3 regions of the Staphylococcus sp. HMSC071G07 genome follow, and region 1 is predicted to be linked to each of the others. Evidence: riboswitches for the same ligand, from Rfam matches in the RefSeq annotation. Region 1 holds a riboswitch; each other region holds the start of a gene.
The links. Region 1 has a riboswitch for S-adenosylmethionine ahead of metK (methionine adenosyltransferase). Riboswitches for the same ligand answer to the same signal wherever they lie in the genome.
Positions count from the first base shown of each region.

Region 2: it holds a riboswitch for S-adenosylmethionine, as region 1 does, so the genes downstream of both, HMPREF2802_RS09770 (homoserine O-acetyltransferase MetX) here and metK (methionine adenosyltransferase) in region 1, are expected to answer to the same signal.
Region 3: it holds a riboswitch for S-adenosylmethionine, as region 1 does, so the genes downstream of both, HMPREF2802_RS05805 (methionine ABC transporter ATP-binding protein) here and metK (methionine adenosyltransferase) in region 1, are expected to answer to the same signal.

Region 1 is NZ_KV804766.1:11,183-17,106, reverse strand. It holds gene HMPREF2802_RS03975 (aldo/keto reductase) at 1-279, opposite strand, end outside; gene HMPREF2802_RS03970 (NERD domain-containing protein) at 499-1,407, opposite strand; gene metK (methionine adenosyltransferase) at 1,491-2,690, opposite strand; SAM riboswitch class I at 2,799-2,911, opposite strand; gene pckA (phosphoenolpyruvate carboxykinase (ATP)) at 3,068-4,657, shown strand; gene HMPREF2802_RS03955 (alpha/beta hydrolase family protein) at 4,850-5,629, opposite strand; gene ytkD (RNA deprotection pyrophosphohydrolase) at 5,613-5,924, opposite strand, start outside.
Region 2 is NZ_KV804784.1:90,714-96,637, reverse strand. It holds gene HMPREF2802_RS09780 (DHH family phosphoesterase) at 1-431, opposite strand, end outside; gene HMPREF2802_RS09775 (YybS family protein) at 446-1,381, opposite strand; gene HMPREF2802_RS09770 (homoserine O-acetyltransferase MetX) at 1,520-2,482, opposite strand; SAM riboswitch class I at 2,585-2,685, opposite strand; gene serS (serine--tRNA ligase) at 3,086-4,369, opposite strand; gene hutH (histidine ammonia-lyase) at 4,720-5,924, opposite strand, start outside.
Region 3 is NZ_KV804768.1:321,993-327,916, reverse strand. It holds gene HMPREF2802_RS05845 (organic hydroperoxide resistance protein) at 1-182, opposite strand, end outside; gene aroD (type I 3-dehydroquinate dehydratase) at 456-1,172, shown strand; gene HMPREF2802_RS05835 (nitroreductase family protein) at 1,239-1,778, shown strand; gene HMPREF2802_RS05830 (thioredoxin family protein) at 1,882-2,202, opposite strand; gene HMPREF2802_RS05825 (arsenate reductase family protein) at 2,348-2,704, shown strand; gene gcvH (glycine cleavage system protein GcvH) at 2,897-3,277, shown strand; gene HMPREF2802_RS05815 (toprim domain-containing protein) at 3,613-4,005, shown strand; gene HMPREF2802_RS05810 (thioredoxin family protein) at 4,002-4,301, shown strand; SAM riboswitch class I at 4,358-4,463, shown strand; gene HMPREF2802_RS05805 (methionine ABC transporter ATP-binding protein) at 4,751-5,776, shown strand; gene HMPREF2802_RS05800 (methionine ABC transporter permease) at 5,769-5,924, shown strand, end outside.

The DNA.
Region 1 (5,924 bases):
GTAGGCTGCTTCAACATTTCCACGCCCATAATCTGTTAACCAAAGTTTAGACGTCACGAACAGATCTTCACGTGTTAGATCACTTTCTTGTAATGCCTCTTGAATCCCTTCACCTACTGCTTGCTCATTGCCATAGCGTGTAGCAGTGTCGATATGACGGTAGCCATTCAGTATCGCTGTCTTGACCGCATGCTTACACATTTCGTGGTCAGTCAGTTCAAACGTACCGAAACCGAGCATCGGCATCTCATGACCGTTATAGAATTCAATATGCTTCATGTTTCACCCTCCCAAAGTGTTATGATATCTCCTATCCATCTTACCATTTACCCTATGGCACATGTCAGATAATCATTTGAGCTCTAACTATAGTAAAAGGAGTAGGACTGACATCGTAGTAATGGTCGTCGCCCCACTCCTTTAATAGTAGCTTACGTCTCGTCTTTCTATTTTAAAATGACTTGTAAGCTCTAAGTTGTTTCAAGTGATCTGTCTTGATTAATTAAACGTTTCTATTTCTTCCATAATGCGCTGTAACTCGTTCACATCATATTGAATGCGACCATGAAAGACAAATTTATTGAAGTATTCGTCTAATTGCTCAGGTCCAACGAGAACTTTTGAACCTGAAGCTTGTGCGTAGTTAGAAATTGTAACGTCGCCATCATTTTTAGGATTAAAGTAAAGAATCGTCGTTGGTGTAAATTTAAGATTTAAACGTGTTTGTAAGTCAGTTGCCACTTTCTCGATATCTTCTAATTGTGAAGAGTAATCGATAACTGATAAGGAATGTTGATCCTCATTTTGATCAAACACTAAAGTGTGACGATCCTTTTTAGATAAATCTAACGTATCAAAGATTTGCTCTAACATTGGTTGCTCTTTAAATTGAGCTGCGCTAACACCATTGAGCACATGTCCTTTAAGCAATTGTGAATCGATGATATATAGCCCTGTACGTGTGAGTACGAGATGACTGATGCGTTTCACATCGTCAAATTCGTTACGTGGCAAGAAGATATTTGCCATAATATGCATATCTTCAGGGCGAATACGCTTCTCATTCACTAAGCGCTCGCGAATGCCGATGAGTCGCATATCAGTGACATACTCGCTGTGATTTTTAGAGAATAATTTCAACGCATCAATTTCTCTATCTTTCGCGTTGACAGTCGCTTGATGTTCTTCTTTCTGCTTAGTGACTACTTTCTTGTTCTCAACACGTTCTTTCTCTAACGCATCCGCATGTTCGTCGTTCAGCGTTTGTTCGCGTGATTCATACTGATCTTTAATCTTATTCTGCGCTTTCTTCTTGCTTGATAAGGCTACGATAAATAAGATAAAGCAAATAATCGCTACGACGATCGCTACGATTAAACCAATTTCTATTGGTCCAAATGAACTCATTATTATAACGCTCCTTTTATACTCTTTTCACTTATTATAATAGATAAAATGATATCATTCGACTACATTGTGCCGAATTTCAATTATTGTTGTTGAACGGTATCTTTTAATAAGTTCACTTTATCTAGTTTTTCCCAAGGTAGTAAGACATCTGTGCGACCGAAATGTCCATAAGCGGCAGTTTGTTTATAGATTGGTTGCTTCAAGTCTAGCATTTTAATAATGCCTGCTGGACGTAAATCGAAGTGCTCACGTACGGCTGCAACAAGCGCTTCTTCGCCTACTTTACCTGTGCCGAAAGTATCAATCGCGATAGATACTGGCTCAGCAACACCAATGGCATAAGCAAGTTGAACTTCACATTTCTCTGCCAACTCAGCTGCAACGATATTCTTCGCAACATAACGTGCGGCATACGCTGCAGAACGGTCCACTTTCGTCGGATCTTTACCACTGAAACAACCACCACCGTGACGTGCATAACCACCGTAAGTATCAACGATAATCTTACGACCTGTGAGTCCAGCATCACCTTGTGGACCCCCGATGACGAAACGTCCTGTAGGATTGATGTAGAAACGTGTCTCTTCGTCTAACAAGTCGTCAGGCACTGTTGGATAAATTACGTGTTCTTTCATATCTTTCTCAATTTGATCTAAATCTGTATCTTCAGCATGTTGCGTAGATAGAACAATGGTATCAATACGATGTGGTTTGTCATTCTCATCATATTCTACTGTAACTTGAACTTTACCATCTGGGCGCAAGTAATTAAGAATATTATCGCGACGCACATCGGATAAACGTTTCGCAAGTTGATGAGATAAGAAGATAGGTAGCGGCATATAGGTATCGGTTTCATTCGTAGCATAACCGAACATGAGGCCTTGGTCGCCTGCGCCTGTCGCTTCGATTTCTTCTTCTGTAATCTCTTTACGATATTCGAGTGCTTTGTCGACACCTTGTGCAATGTCTGGAGATTGCTCATCAATAGCTGTGAGCACCGCCATCGTCTGACTATCATAACCGTATTTAGCACGTGTATAACCTATGCCTTTTACCGTTTCACGCACAACTTTAGGAATGTCGACATATGTACGTGTAGATATTTCTCCAGAGATGAGCGCCATCCCAGTCGTCACTGTCGTCTCACAAGCGACACGTGCATCGGGGTCATCTTTCAATATTTCGTCTAGTATGGCATCTGATATTTGATCAGCTATCTTGTCTGGGTGGCCTTCAGTCACTGATTCTGAAGTGAATAATCTCTTATTATAAGTCATAATGTACTCCTTTATATATAGATTACGAATATTCCCCTCCAACAGAGCTTAACAAAAAAGAGCCTTCTTCACTACATAGATAGAGAGAAGGCTCAGTACGTCCATTCGCTCTTATCGTTCAGACACTTGCGTCTGCAAACGGTTTGGCACCTTTCTTCACACTTGAGAAGAGGTTGCTGGGCTTCCTTGGGTCCATGTCCCTCCACCACTCAGGATAAGAGAATCCGTTACTTCTAATAGTACCTAAACTGGCCATTGATGTCAATTTAACTTTTTCGACATATTCTTTCATATATCGGTATGGAATATTAACATAAATGTGTTATACTTTTTAACTGTAAAGGCTTACATTAAAATTACCGCTGGAGGGATTAAGTATGGCAACTGATACGTATACTTACACGAACAAGATTAAGAATTTATTAAAAAAACCTAGCTCACTATTCCAACTTTCGACAACAGAACTGTATTACAAAATCATCGAGAATAACGAAGGAGAACTCACTGAATTAGGCGCAATTAATGCGAGAACTGGTAAGTACACGGGCCGTTCACCAAAAGACAAATTTATCGTGACAGAGCCTTCCTATAAAGACGACATCGACTGGGGCGAAGTGAACCAACCTATCGATGAAGAAACGTTCCTCAAATTATACGACAAAGTTCTCGACTACTTAGAAGCGAAAGACGAATTGTACGTCTTCAAAGGCTTTGCAGGAAGCGACAAGAAGACCACTCTTCCTCTTACAGTAATCAACGAATTAGCATGGCATAACCTCTTTGCTCAAAATATGTTTATTCGTCCTGAAAGTAAGAAAGAAGCAGAATCTATCGACAGTGGTTTCACAATCGTTTCTGCTCCTAAATTCAAAGCGGATCCAGCAGTAGACGGTACAAATTCTGAAACATTTATCATCGTTTCATTCAAACACAAAATTGTACTTATCGGTGGTACAGAATATGCGGGCGAAATGAAGAAGAGTATCTTCTCTGTAATGAACTACCTTCTACCTAAAGGCAACATCATGAGTATGCACTGCTCTGCTAACGTTGGTAAGAAAGGCGATGTTGCATTATTCTTCGGTCTATCAGGTACAGGTAAGACAACATTATCTGCAGCAGCTGACCGTAAACTCATCGGTGACGACGAACACGGTTGGAACGAAGACGGTATCTTCAACATCGAAGGCGGTTGCTACGCGAAAGCAATTAACCTTTCTCGCAAGAAAGAACCTCAAATCTACGATGCCATTAAATATGGTACAGTACTTGAAAATGTCGTTGTAGATAGCGAAGGCAATGTTGACTTCGATGATAACTACTACACTGAAAATACACGTGCAGCTTACCCTATCCACCATATTGACAATATCGTGGTACCTTCAAAAGCAGCACATCCTAACACAATCATCTTCTTAACAGCAGATGCATTTGGTGTACTTCCACCAATTTCTAAATTAACGAAACAACAAGCGATGTATCACTTCTTAAGTGGATTTACATCTAAACTTGCAGGTACTGAGCGCGGTGTCACTGAACCAGAACCATCATTCTCAACTTGCTTCGGTGCGCCATTCATGCCATTAAATGCGAAAGTTTACGCTAACTTATTAGGTGAACATATCGATAAACATGATGTTGATGTTTACTTAGTCAACACAGGTTGGACTGGCGGTAAATATGGTGTAGGCCGTCGTATTAACTTAAATTACACTCGTAAGATGGTTGACCAAGCAATTACAGGTGAATTGAAAAACGCAGAATTCACTAAAGATGAAATGTTTGGCTTAAACATCCCTAAAGATATAGAAGGAGTACCACAAACAATTCTTAATCCTATCAATGCTTGGAGTAAGCCAGAAGAATATAAAGAACAAGCACAAGACTTAATCAGCCGCTTCAAAGATAACTTTGCTAAATTCGGCGAAGAAGCAGAAGATATCGCGCAAGCTGGTGGCTTTGAATAAGTTAATAGCGCGTGGTTAACGTCAAATTAATTGCTAAGAAAAACGTCAATTTCGAGTGAAATTGACGTTTTTTGTATTGCTGATATTGAGTTATTTGACGATCAAATATTATATTATGCTACTACTGAAGCCTCTAATTTTCAATGTAGTAAAACATACTCATAGCGATATGACTCACCCACTATCAGTCAGCTACTTACAAACCTGATCTTGTTCAACACGCGTCATCCAATCATGAATGTGCGTTAAGGTGGCTCTCATATATGGAGGACGCGGCACATGGCCTTCTGTTGATTGATACCACGTTTCGTAAGTAGCACCCACACGTTTTAACACACCTTCTAAATGGTATGCCTGTTGAATATCAACTTGTCGATCTGCACCACCATGGACGATTAAAATAGGTGGACTCTGTTGATGAAGTTGAGATAACGCATCACGGTTCTGATATGCTTCAGAATGTTTACGAGGATGGCCAATCATTCGACGCATCATACCTCTTAAATCTACACGCTCCTCATACATCATCCTTAAATCCGTAACACCGCCCCATATTATGAAACTCGTTACTGGTAGTTGCTGGAAGGTTAGTAATCCTTGAATCCCTCCACGTGAGAAACCCACCATATGTATGGGCGTATCAGGATAACTTGCTCGCAATTGATCTAGAGCGACCGTTACATCGTGCAAGTCATCACCACAGAATTGATCTTTACCTTCACTGCCATTATTGCCACGATAGTATGGCGCAAAGACCAGTGTCTGAGAATTACTAAATTGCAGTAAACGTGCCGTTCTCACACGTCCTACTTGTCCTTTGCCACCACGAAGATAAACGACGATTCTGTTCACTTGCTGCTTAGGTTCTAACAACAATCCTTTTAACTTCAAACCATCCACTTCGTAAGTCACTTCACTACAAAGATGGTTCTCCAACTCAACTGGCATACGTTTGTCATGAGTATAATCCAAGATCTTTCACTCTTTCTACACAGTGTAATATCGCTGCATCACGCAATAAATAACTCTTCTGCTCTTCAGGAATGTCATCCAAGTATTGATAGAACACTGGGCCCTTAGTTTCGAGATAATCATCTTTATTACATAGTTCATCTACTTCAACAAAGTAGACATCTTTACTAAAGGGTTGGCCATTCGTGCGATGAACGACATATTGCGCGATATATTGGGCGTCTTTCACCTTGCCACCTGTCTCTTCAAATAATTCACGTTCCATCGCGTCTTTCGAGGATTCGCCAGCTTCCCT
Region 2 (5,924 bases), on a different contig from region 1:
ACGCGGTAGTGATAGCCATTGTCTTCAATTTCTATTTCTTGCGTCTTTTCCAGCTGTTTTAAAATGTTTGGATAAACCTCATTAACAGGATCTGAAATCACGTTGCGTTCAGCACGTTCAGACATGAACTTGTTCATCCATTCAATATTCTCATTGTCATCTAGGATAATCATGCCGATGGGCAGCTCTTTAATTGCAGTGTTACTGCCAGCTGAAATATGTCCACTTAAGTCATCGACATAATGATCCATCTTATTTAAAGCTTTACGTATTAGAATAATCGAGACGATTGCCATAACGACGAGTATGATAGCCGCTACAGTCGCGAAGATTTGATTGATCACAAACCACGCGATGACGATAGCAATACCCGTCAGCAACATTAAGACAAACGGCAAGATTAACGCTTGCTTAGTGGATTGCCGGTTCATTGTTCCACCTCAAATCATTTTTTAATGCGCGCTTTTAAGTTCAACATCATATCTGCCATACCTATCAAGACTACAATTGGCGCCATTGCAGATATGAGCGTTCCGATAACCATGAGTAGTATTGTCACGGCTAAAGGCATACTTTTCGCTTTACCAAAGAAATGAATTACACTTAATCCCTGAATATACATACATAATGATAACACAACTTGAAAGTTCAATACGATACTTTGGAACATAGATGGTTCACTATTTGAAGTGAACAGGAGACAGACAATCGTAATGATATAAACAATTAAGATAAACCGTGGCATTTGCCAAGCATATAACGGTCTAAAGATAGGCGTCGCCACTTTAAACTTACGTAAGATTGGGAAAGTGATTAATAAATTAAATAAGACGATAACAAAGATAGTGACGATGATATAACTTGGAAATTCCATCAACGCTTTATTTGTTAAATTATCTACCAATTGATTGTAACTTTCTATGACATTGCTACCATATTGTTGTAAATCAGACGGTTGTAGATAATTTAAGACTGATTTCATCGGTTGCACTAAAGTACTTCCAGTCGGCAAACGATGGGTCGCTTGTAAGATGAGTAGTGCAATTAAACTAAATAAACTTAAGTATGTCGTCGTAACATAGAAGATGCGTTCTTTCGTTGCACGCTCTTTTAATAACTGCCCAATGACGAAACTTGTGAGCAAGACCACAACAATAGCGCTTAACGTGGCTAAGTTGGTAAAGAGCGTCGTGAGAATAACTGTAATTAAGGCAGCTATTCCGAAACTTTCTTTCGATTTGTGCCACAAGACGATACCAGGAATGGTCGCGAAGAAACACAACACATATCCTATCAAGGGCACAAAATATGTAACTAAAGCCACAATTATAAAGGTGATAACACCGAGTATCGTCGCTTTAGGATTAACTTTAGAAAACAAATTTGCCACTCCTATACTCAATTTGACTATAATGCCTATTTTAACCTCTTTGAAAGGTTTATACAATTATTGTCAATTAAGGCATGAACGTGTCTCTCCTATTTCATGCATACCCATTCTTCGTTTAAGTTACATGTCTTAGCGTCGAACTTTAGACTTTTTCAAAAAATGATATAAATTCGGTGCCCAATCGTTGAAATTGAGTAAAAAACCATCATGACCTACGTTATCGGGCACGAAGAAGTGACGATGATATTGGAAGCGTGCCCCCATCGCTCGAACTTGGTCATCTGGATAGAGCAGATCATCGGTAAAGCCGAGGGTCAGTACTTTAGTGTCTAACTGAGCTAAGACTTCCGCCACATCGGTACGTCCACGGTCGAGGTTGTGGCTATCGAGCACATCTAGTAACGTCTTATAACAAGCCACATCGAAACTTTCTTTAAATTTATCACCTTGATGATGCTGGTAAGACACTACTTGTTCAGGAGTAAAACGCGCTTCGTAACTCTTTGAAGACCGATAAGTTAAGAAACCGAGTTGGCGTGCAATACTCAATCCTTCCTTTCCACCTAAGTGAATCGCTTGTCGTGCAATATCATTAAATGCACGACTATAAGATGAAGTCTTATCCGTCGCAGCGAGAATGACGGCTTTCTCAACTTGAAATTGATGATTATAGAGCAGTTCCTGAACTTGCATACCACCTAAAGAACCACCGATGAGGATAGCGATACGCTTAAAGCCTAATGCTTTCACGCCACGTTCAATCGCTCGGACAATATCGCGTAACGTCAGCTGTTGAGGAAAGTTAGGATCGTTGCGCGGCGAGCTCGAACCAAATGGACTACCGATGACGTTAAACGTGAGAAACTGATAATCATGAATAGGCAAATAACCCCCATCGATAATTTCACGCCACCACCCTGGTTCTTCGTCCGTTCCATATGTCAGATGGTTTCCCGTTAACGCATGACAGACGAGTACGAGTGGTTGTCCTTGATACCCTACATGCTCGTAACGTAGTTTCAAATTCTCAATTGCCTCTCCAGATTCTGTATAAAAGTTGCCTAATTCGAGTGTGTCTACAATATATTTCATCTACTACTTACCTCCTTGTTAGTGAACTTATCGCTACCCCTCCCCTACTCTGCTTTATATAGAAAAAGTCTCCTACTCGACCAAAAGTAAGAGACTCACATTACCTTATTACTCGAGTTGCATCGTTGGTTGTAGCACCGTACTGATAAAGCCGGTTGCTGAAGTTTCACAGAGCCAAATCCCTCCACTTCTCTCAATAAGTTCAATATTTGATTTAAGTTTCATTGACTAGATTAAAGTTAATTCTAATCGAATATTCCGATAATTTCAACAGTTAATATGTCGTTATGAATCCTTATTGTGTTATCTAGCTCACTGCTTCTTGGAGTAGGACGCTTAGTTTTAAGAGGTAAGTCTGACGTTTGTCTGAAGTCAGACTGACGGAAGTGTTAATATTATCCTCTCATCCCTTGCTACTGTAGTCATACAAGCCTTTCCGGTGTTAAGACTAAATTTCTACTTCGATTATCTGTTCAGCATTCACAGTATTTAATATTTTACTGAAATAGCTTTCCTTTTATCTAAAAAAGGCAATTCCCACAATGAATGAGAATTGCCTTTTCAATATATTTTATCTTAACTTGTAACACATTAAGTCGTTGATTATTTATCTAACGTAATCTTAGTCTTACCGCCCATATATGGAACAAGTGCTTCAGGAATAGTAATTGAACCATCTTCGTTTTGGTAGTTCTCAACAATTGCTGCAAATGTACGACCTACTGCAAGACCACTACCATTTAACGTATGCACAAATTCTGGTTTCGCATCTTTATCACGTTTGAAGCGGATGTTTGCACGACGCGCTTGGAAATCTGTCACGTTAGAGCAAGAGCTGATTTCCTTGTACTCATTGTAGCTTGGTAACCAAACTTCAAGGTCATATGTCTTGCTTGCGCCGAAACCAATGTCGCCTGTACATAAGTTCACACGGCGATATGGTAATTCAAGTTCTTCAAGGATTGATTCCGCATTTTGAGTTAACTCTTCAAGTGCATCCCAAGAATCTTCTGGCTTTTCGTAACGTACCATCTCTACCTTATCGAACTGGTGAAGACGGATTAAACCACGAGTGTCACGGCCTGCAGATCCAGCTTCACTTCTGAAACAAGCTGTTTGTCCTGTGAATAAAGCAGGAAGTTGATCTTTATCAAGAATTTCATTGCGGTAGAAGTTTGTGAATGGTACTTCTGCAGTTGGGATTGTGTAAAGTCCTTCTTTTTCAACTTTAAATAAATCCTCTTCAAATTTAGGAAGTTGACCTGTACCGTACATTGAATCAGCATTAACAAGTTGTGGTGCCATCATTTCAGTATAGCCTTGTTGTGTTGTATGTTTCGTAATCATGTAGTTCATCAATGCACGTTCTAATAATGCACCGTCACCAGTTAAGAAGACGAAACGCGCACCTGAAACTTTCGCTGCACGGTCGAAATCAGCCATCTTCAATTCTTCAACTAAATCCCAGTGTGGTTTCGCCTCGAAGTCAAATTCTCTTGGCGTACCCCAACGTTTAAGTTCAACGTTGTCTTCGTCAGATTCACCTTCTGGCACGTCATCGTGTATTAAGTTTGGAATGCCAGCTAATGTATCATGTAATTCTTGGTCTACGTCGTTAAGTGACGCATCGATTTCTTTAATCTTGTCACCTAATTCGCGCATTTCTTTAATAACGTCATCCGCATCTTCTTTGTTGCGTTTCTTCTCAGCAATTTCACCACTCACACGGTTACGCTCTGCTTTCATTTCCTCAGTCTTGCTGATGTATTCACGGCGTTTTTCATCTAGTTCTAAGACTTTGTCCACAACTGATGAATCCATACCACGCTTAGCAATCTTGTCTTTGACCATGTCTGGTTCTGTACGGAATAATCGAATATCTAACATCTGTCTATCTCCTTTGATATATATTTAGGTTGAAGCGCATAAAAAAGACCACATCCCCGACAAGGGACGTGGTCTCTACGCGTTGCCACCCTATTTAACAGCTTAATTTGATAAATTAAGACTGCGCTCTCACTTAAATAACGGTAATTGCCGATTGTTCACATCAGTAGGTAGATTCATATTAAGGATCATTGCCTGTTCACACCAACCACAAGCTCTCTGAAATCATCACATTAATACTACTTAGCCTACGAACAATAGTGATATTTGAATTATCTTAAATATAGCAAATTGTTTAAAAATTTTCAAGACAGTATAAGCTATTTATTTAAAATGACAAATTTCTAAACTTATTTTTCATCACTACTATAAGCGTCATTACGTAGATACTGTGCGACCGCTTCAATATCTTTATGGAATTGACGATCTTCAGTAATTGAAGGTACGATGCTACGTAACGCTTCATATTTCGCTAAAGTACGTGGTGAGAGTTTTTCGACACCTTGATGTTCTACCGCTTGTAACGCAATAATACATTCTATCGCAAGCACTCGACGCGCATTTTCCACAATTTGATAGCCATGGCGAGATGCGATTGTTCCCATCGACACGTGATCTTCTTGGTTAGCAGAAGAAGGAATAGAGTCTACGCTTGCTGGATGCGCCAACGTTTTATTCTCAGACACGAGACTCGCAGCAGCATACTGCATAATCATCGCACCGCTTTGAAGACCTGGTTCCGGACTTAAGAATGCGGGCATACCATTGTTAAGCTGTGGATTTACGAGACGTTCCAAACGACGTTCTGCCACATTCGCAAGCTCTGATACCCCAATTTTTAAGAAATCAAGAGCGAAAGCGACGGGTTGACCGTGGAAGTTTCCTCCAGAAATGACGAGTGTTTCATCATCCTCATCGAAGATCAATGGATTGTCGTTTGCCGCATTCATCTCAAATTCGAGTTTCTCTTTCACATAATTAAACACTTGGAAGCTCGCACCGTGAATTTGTGGAATACAACGTAATGTATACGCGTCTTGTACACGTAACTCAGCTTGGCGTGTCGTCAATTGAGAGCCTGCTAACCAATCTCTCATACGTTCAGCGACATCAATTTGTTCTTGGTAATTACGTGCTTTATGAACTTGCTCATTGTAAGCGTCTGTAATGCCATTGAGTGATTGATGTGTTAGCGCAGCAATCCACTCAGCTTGATAGCCTAAATCTTCCGCTTCGATATACGAAATTACCCCTTGTGCCGTCATCGCTTGTGTACCGTTAATCAGCGCTAAACCTTCTTTCGCTTGGAGTGTGTGTGGTGCACGGCCTAGCTCTTGTAACACATCTTGACTGTCACGTTCTTTCCCTTGATAAACGACTTTGCCTTCACCAATCAATGCTAATGCCAGATGTGAAAGTGGTGCTAAATCTCCTGAAGCACCGAGAGAGCCTTGTTGTGGAATAATTGGCACGATGCGGTGATTGATAAAGTAGATGAGTTGATCAATCAGCTCAACAGTCACGCCTGAATGCCCCTTCAGCAACGTGTTTAAGC
Region 3 (5,924 bases), on a different contig from region 1:
TCGAATGCACCATTAAAGCATGAAGCATAACCTGCTGCGAATAATTGTTCAGGATTTGTACCTTTTTCAGCATCTGCTTGATCTGGAGGAATTACCGCTACATCTATTGCTTTATCATCTGTTTGAACGTGTCCATTACGTCCACCAGTGTTTGTTGCTTTTGTTTCATATTTAACTGCCATGTTGTATAACCTCCTCAATTGATTATAGTTATCTTCTACCCTGAATGTTCAATCGTTAATCATTGATCGATTCACATAATCGTTTGAGAAGTCCTCTTTTCGCTCAGTTTTTTAAAATAAGCAAACGCCTAAGTATGGTAAACGCTTCTGTTCGCTCAACTTTTTTAAAATAAGCAAACGCCTAGCCATAGTGGAGCTGACAAGTTTACGCGTTGGTGTACAAACGTAGATGCGTTATAATAAGCGTAATTCAAATGATAAGGACGTGGCGTTATGCAAGAGGTTCAAATTGCCGTAACGATAGCACCTGACTATCAACTAGACCGAAAGTTGACTCAACGATTACAACACGAACAGGCAAACTTTGATATTGTTGAGTTACGCGTTGATCAGTGGCCAGAATTCAATGAAGAAGCCTATCAACAAACGTTAGAGACGTTGCGTGAGGCAGTGCCGGAGAAGGAAGTGCTCGTGACATATCGCACAACTCAACAAGGCGGAAAGGGCAACGCATCAGAGGCAGAATACGGTCAGATTATCCGTGCAATTGCTAAGGAACAACCAATCTATATTGATATTGAGTTTGACGAGCATGCTTCTCCAACAGACGTGCGGGCATTGGTGAATGAGGCGCATAAGGATCAAGTGAAGGTCATTATTTCACATCACAACTTTACTGAAACACCGAATCTTGAGACGCTACGCTTCCTGTATTATAAAATGCATCAATGTGGCGGAGATATGCTTAAAGTGGCAGTGATGCCTCGAACTCCAGAAGATGTGTTAACGCTTATGTCCGCGATGCATCAAACGAGTGTGACTACTCCTGAACAAGTGATAGGTATCGCGATGGGCGAGTTAGGTAAAGTTTCACGATTAGCTACGGGTGTATTTGGCGGAAGTATTTCTTACGGTTGTTTAGAAGAGCCACAAGCCCCTGGTCAAGTTCAGGTCAAAGATTTACGACGTGCACTGAGAGATTATCGATAAGTTGAAAATAAAAATATCTTGCACTATAATTGAAAAAGATTATCACTTACGGAAGGGCGATCAATTATGGAACTACAAGAAGCTATTGCAAATAGAAGAAGTAGAAAGAAATTTAAACGTGACATGCATATAGATGACGATGCTTTATATCAAGCGATTGAGCGTGCGACAGACGCACCTAACCATAAGATGAGAGAGCCTTGGAGAGTTGTGCATATTTCGAAAGATCGACTCGGTCAAATGAGTCAAGATATTGGTCAATATGCATTTAAAGGCGACGATGATAAGAAGAAAGACCACTATGATAATGTGACTAACTTAGGTGGTATGCTCGCATTAATCGTTCAGAAAGATCCACGTCAGAAACAGAATTTAGAGAACTATATGGCGTTTGGTGCTTTCGCTCAAAACTTAATGTTATTGCTTCATGAAGCGGGTATTGGTACTTGCTGGAAGTCTCCACAGTACATCTTTATGCCTGAAGTGAGAGACACATTAGGCGTGAAAGATAGCGAAGACTTAGTAGGTTTCCTTTATCTTACTGATATGGAAGACAGAGTGTCACACCGTAAACGTCATATGAAGAACTTAATCACTGAATATTAAACGATATCATAAAATGGCGAGTGAAAGTGGGTGTTACCCCATCTTTTCACTCGCCATTGTTTATATAGTGTCACTTTAGGTAAAGATATATGTGATACACATTTTATTTGAATGTGTCAGCTAAGAAATCTTCAACTTGTTCTGGAGATTTCGCATTCGCTGAATGTAAGTGACTCAACTTCTCGCCGTTCTTGAATACGAGAATACTAGGAATACCCATGACATCGTTAGCAGTAACTACATCTTCAAGTTCGTCACGGTTAACGACGTACCATTCGTAATCGTTGTATTTCTCAACGATAGGGTCAATCCACATATCCATTGCTTTACAATCTGGGCACCAACCTGCCTCGAATTTCACGATGACAGGATTGTCACTATTAATCGCTTGGTTAAATGCATCTGTAGAATGAATTGCTTTCATGTCTATGCTCTCCTTTTACTTGAAATCGTGATTATATTATAACTGAATCGAGGTTATAAAGAAAAAATTAGGCTTATAAATTAAAGCATTTCTCATTTAAATTTGATATATTGGAATAAAGATTATAAAAATAGGAGGTTCATACATGATTAGATTTTACCAATACTCAAACTGTACAACTTGTAAAAAAGCTGCAAAGTTCTTACAGGATTATGGCGTAAGTTTCGAACCTATTGATATTGTACAACATACACCTACATATTCTGAACTTAAAGAAATTGTGGAATCATCAGATCTAGATGTCAATAAATTCTTTAACACGCACGGTGCGAAATACCGTGAACTTAATTTGAAAGACAAATTACAAGACTTGTCCTATGACGAGAAACTCGAACTATTAGCATCAGACGGCATGTTGATTAAACGTCCGCTCGCAGTCATGGATGATAAAGTCACAGTTGGATTTAACGAACAACAATATCAAGATGTATGGGTTAACTAATCGTTAATCAAATAGAGATAATTAAACGATGATTTGAAATCGCTTTCTGAGACGATAACCATGCGTCTCATTACTTATTTCATGCGATGTCATGGCCTTGGAAATATTCACAAGATTAATAGAAAATCTTGCTTGTGAAGCATCTATATGGCATCATAAATATGTACAATAAAGTTTATAGGAGGGGATCTCGTGGCAGTACCGAGTGAATTAAAGTATTCTAAAGACCATGAATGGGTAAAGGTTGAAGGAAACACAGTTACTATTGGTATTACTGAATATGCACAGAACGAATTAGGAGATATCGTCTTTGTTGAGTTACCAGAAGTCGATGACGAAATCGAAGTAGGCGACACATTTGGTAGTGTTGAATCTGTTAAGACAGTTTCAGAATTATACGCTCCAGTTGCTGGTAAAGTAACAGAAACAAATGACGAGTTAGAAGACAGCCCAGAATTCGTTAATGAATCTCCATACGAAAAAGCTTGGATGGTTAAAGTTGAAATCAGCGATGAAAGCCAATTAGACGACTTAATGTCAGCTGACGACTATTCAGAAATGATTGGTGAATAATACGACGAAAGTTGAGTTACGTACATAATTACTTATAAAGTAACTATGTTAAGTTGTTGCGTCCTGAGTTGAACGTGGATATAGCATTATGTTTTACGCATATCATATTGTATCTTTGCTGATGTTCAACGATTTAGTGGGGACAACAACTCAATGAGTAGATGTGAGAGTAGAATGTCGATTCAAATTCTTGAGAGAATGGTGGATGACGTTCTACTCTTTTTCTATAACTGTCTCACTCGTAAGTGTCATGAGCTGTAATAATGTTTACTTTGCGCAAGATATGTTAAAAACTAAGTAGCGTTTCCCAAACATTGTTAAAGAAGGTGACCGATGTGGCTGTAGTAAACAAAGTAATGATTGTAGAAGGTAAGACGGATAAGCGGCGTGTGCAGGAAGTCATCGATGAACCTCTGCATATTATTTGTACACATGGAACGATGAGTGTAGATAAAGTCGACCAAATTATTGACGACTACGAAGGGCAAACGATTTACGTCTTAGCAGATGCAGATGACGAAGGACGTAAGATTAGAAGTTGGTTTAAACATTATTTAAGTGAAAGTCACCATATATACATTGACCGCCAATATCGCGAAGTTGCGCGTTGTCCGAAAGATTATTTAGCGCGTGTGTTGGAACGTCACGGTTTTGAGGTGAAAGACGAAGATGAAACGATTCAAGAAGAAATAGATCAAATGTTTGAAAGGGTAAGTTTATTAACATGATACAGAAGAAAGAAGAAATTATCGATCCGAAACAAAATGTTCATCAAGATAAACATCTCATATTCGGCTACACACCTACATGTGGTACGTGTAAAGTATCAGAACGAATGCTAGATGTGGCGAATGAGATGGTACAACTACCGATAACGAAGATTGATTTGAATTTACATCCAGATTTCGCTCAAGAATTTGAAATTCAATCTGTTCCTGTATTATTGATTATGTCAAAAGATCAAGAACTTAAGCGCATATACGCATTCCAGTCTGTTCCCTACTTGTTAGAAAATTTAAAATAGTAGTTGACGGGGATTGTGAATAGTGGTAGGATTAATACAACTTAATATTGCGATTGCTCTTATCAAGAGTGGTGGAGGGATGTGCCCTACGAAACTCGGCAACCGTCTGTTACAGAAATGGTGCCAATTCACATAAAGCTTAACGGCTTTTGAAGATGAGAGAAGGTAGGATGCTTTCTTTTTTTTCTTAATAAGAGAAAGTTTTTTTATTGGTTAACATTCTACACTCCTTTGAGTTGTATAAGATGAGCAGAATTTGAGATATCAGATAATATGCTTAATAAATAACACAATATTTTTAATAATTTGAAATATCTAACTTATTTATAAGTGGTAGGCTTGAACGAACTCATTTTACTAACTGAAAGAAGTAGTCCATTGAAACAACGATGATAACTAGCAACGCAACATTAATCTACATCATTAAGAATATTAGAGGAGGGACTACAGTGATTGAAATTAAACAGCTCGTGAAGCGGTATAAGACTAAGAAACACGATGTTACGGCAGTCGATCACGTTGATTTGACGATTCCATCCGGCACGATCTTTGGCGTCATTGGTTTCTCAGGTGCAGGTAAAAGTACGCTCGTGCGCTTACTCAATTACTTAGAGACACCTACATCGGGCGACGTGATTATCGATGGAGATAATATGGGGCAGCTTTCAAAGACAATGTTACGACGTAAACGTCAAGATGTCAGCATGGTCTTCCAACATTTCAATTTATTATGGTCACGTACGGTAATAGAGAATATTATGTTTCCTCTCGAGATAGCAGGAATGGGCAAAGTACAAGCACGTCATCATGCACGTGAGCTCGTCGAACTTGTGGGATTGGAAGGCCGAGGTAACGCTTATCCATCAGAGCTATCAGGGGGACAGAAACAGCGTGTAGGGATTGCTCGTGCGTTAGCTAATGAACCGTCAGTACTGTTGTGTGACGAAGCGACGAGTGCGCTCGATCCGCAAACGACAGATGAAATTCTTGATTTACTGTTGGAAATCAAGAAGAAGAGAAATTTGACTATCGTGATTATTACACACGAGATGCAGGTCATTCGTCGTGTTTGTGATGAGGTGGCTGTAATGGAAAATGGTAAAGTCATCGAACAAGGTAAAGTCACTGAAGTCTTTGAGAATCCGCAACATGCAGTCACACGCAGATTTGTAAAAGACGACTTAAGTGATGAAATCGATGAATCCGTGGATCGATATATACATATTGCTCCGGATGATTACGTCGTTCGCTTAAACTTTACAGGTGATAATACGACAGAGCCTATCGTGTCATATATTACACGCACATTGGACATTGATATCAATATTCTTGAAGGTAATGTGAAACAAACGAAATCAGGGGCGCTTGGTTATCTCGTCTTACACCTAACAGAAGTTTCAGACGCTCAGTTTGAACAATTTAAAGACGGCTTGAGTCGACAACATGTAGCAGTGGAGGTGATTCGACATGGGTAAGTCACTGAATGAAATTCTCCACGAGATGATTACGATGCCGAATGTCGACTGGTCTGAAGTTTGGGTTGCAACCTATGAAACGCTTTATATGACAATCGTTTCAACAATCTTTGCCTTTATTTTCGGCTTGGTACTTGGGGTGTTGCTC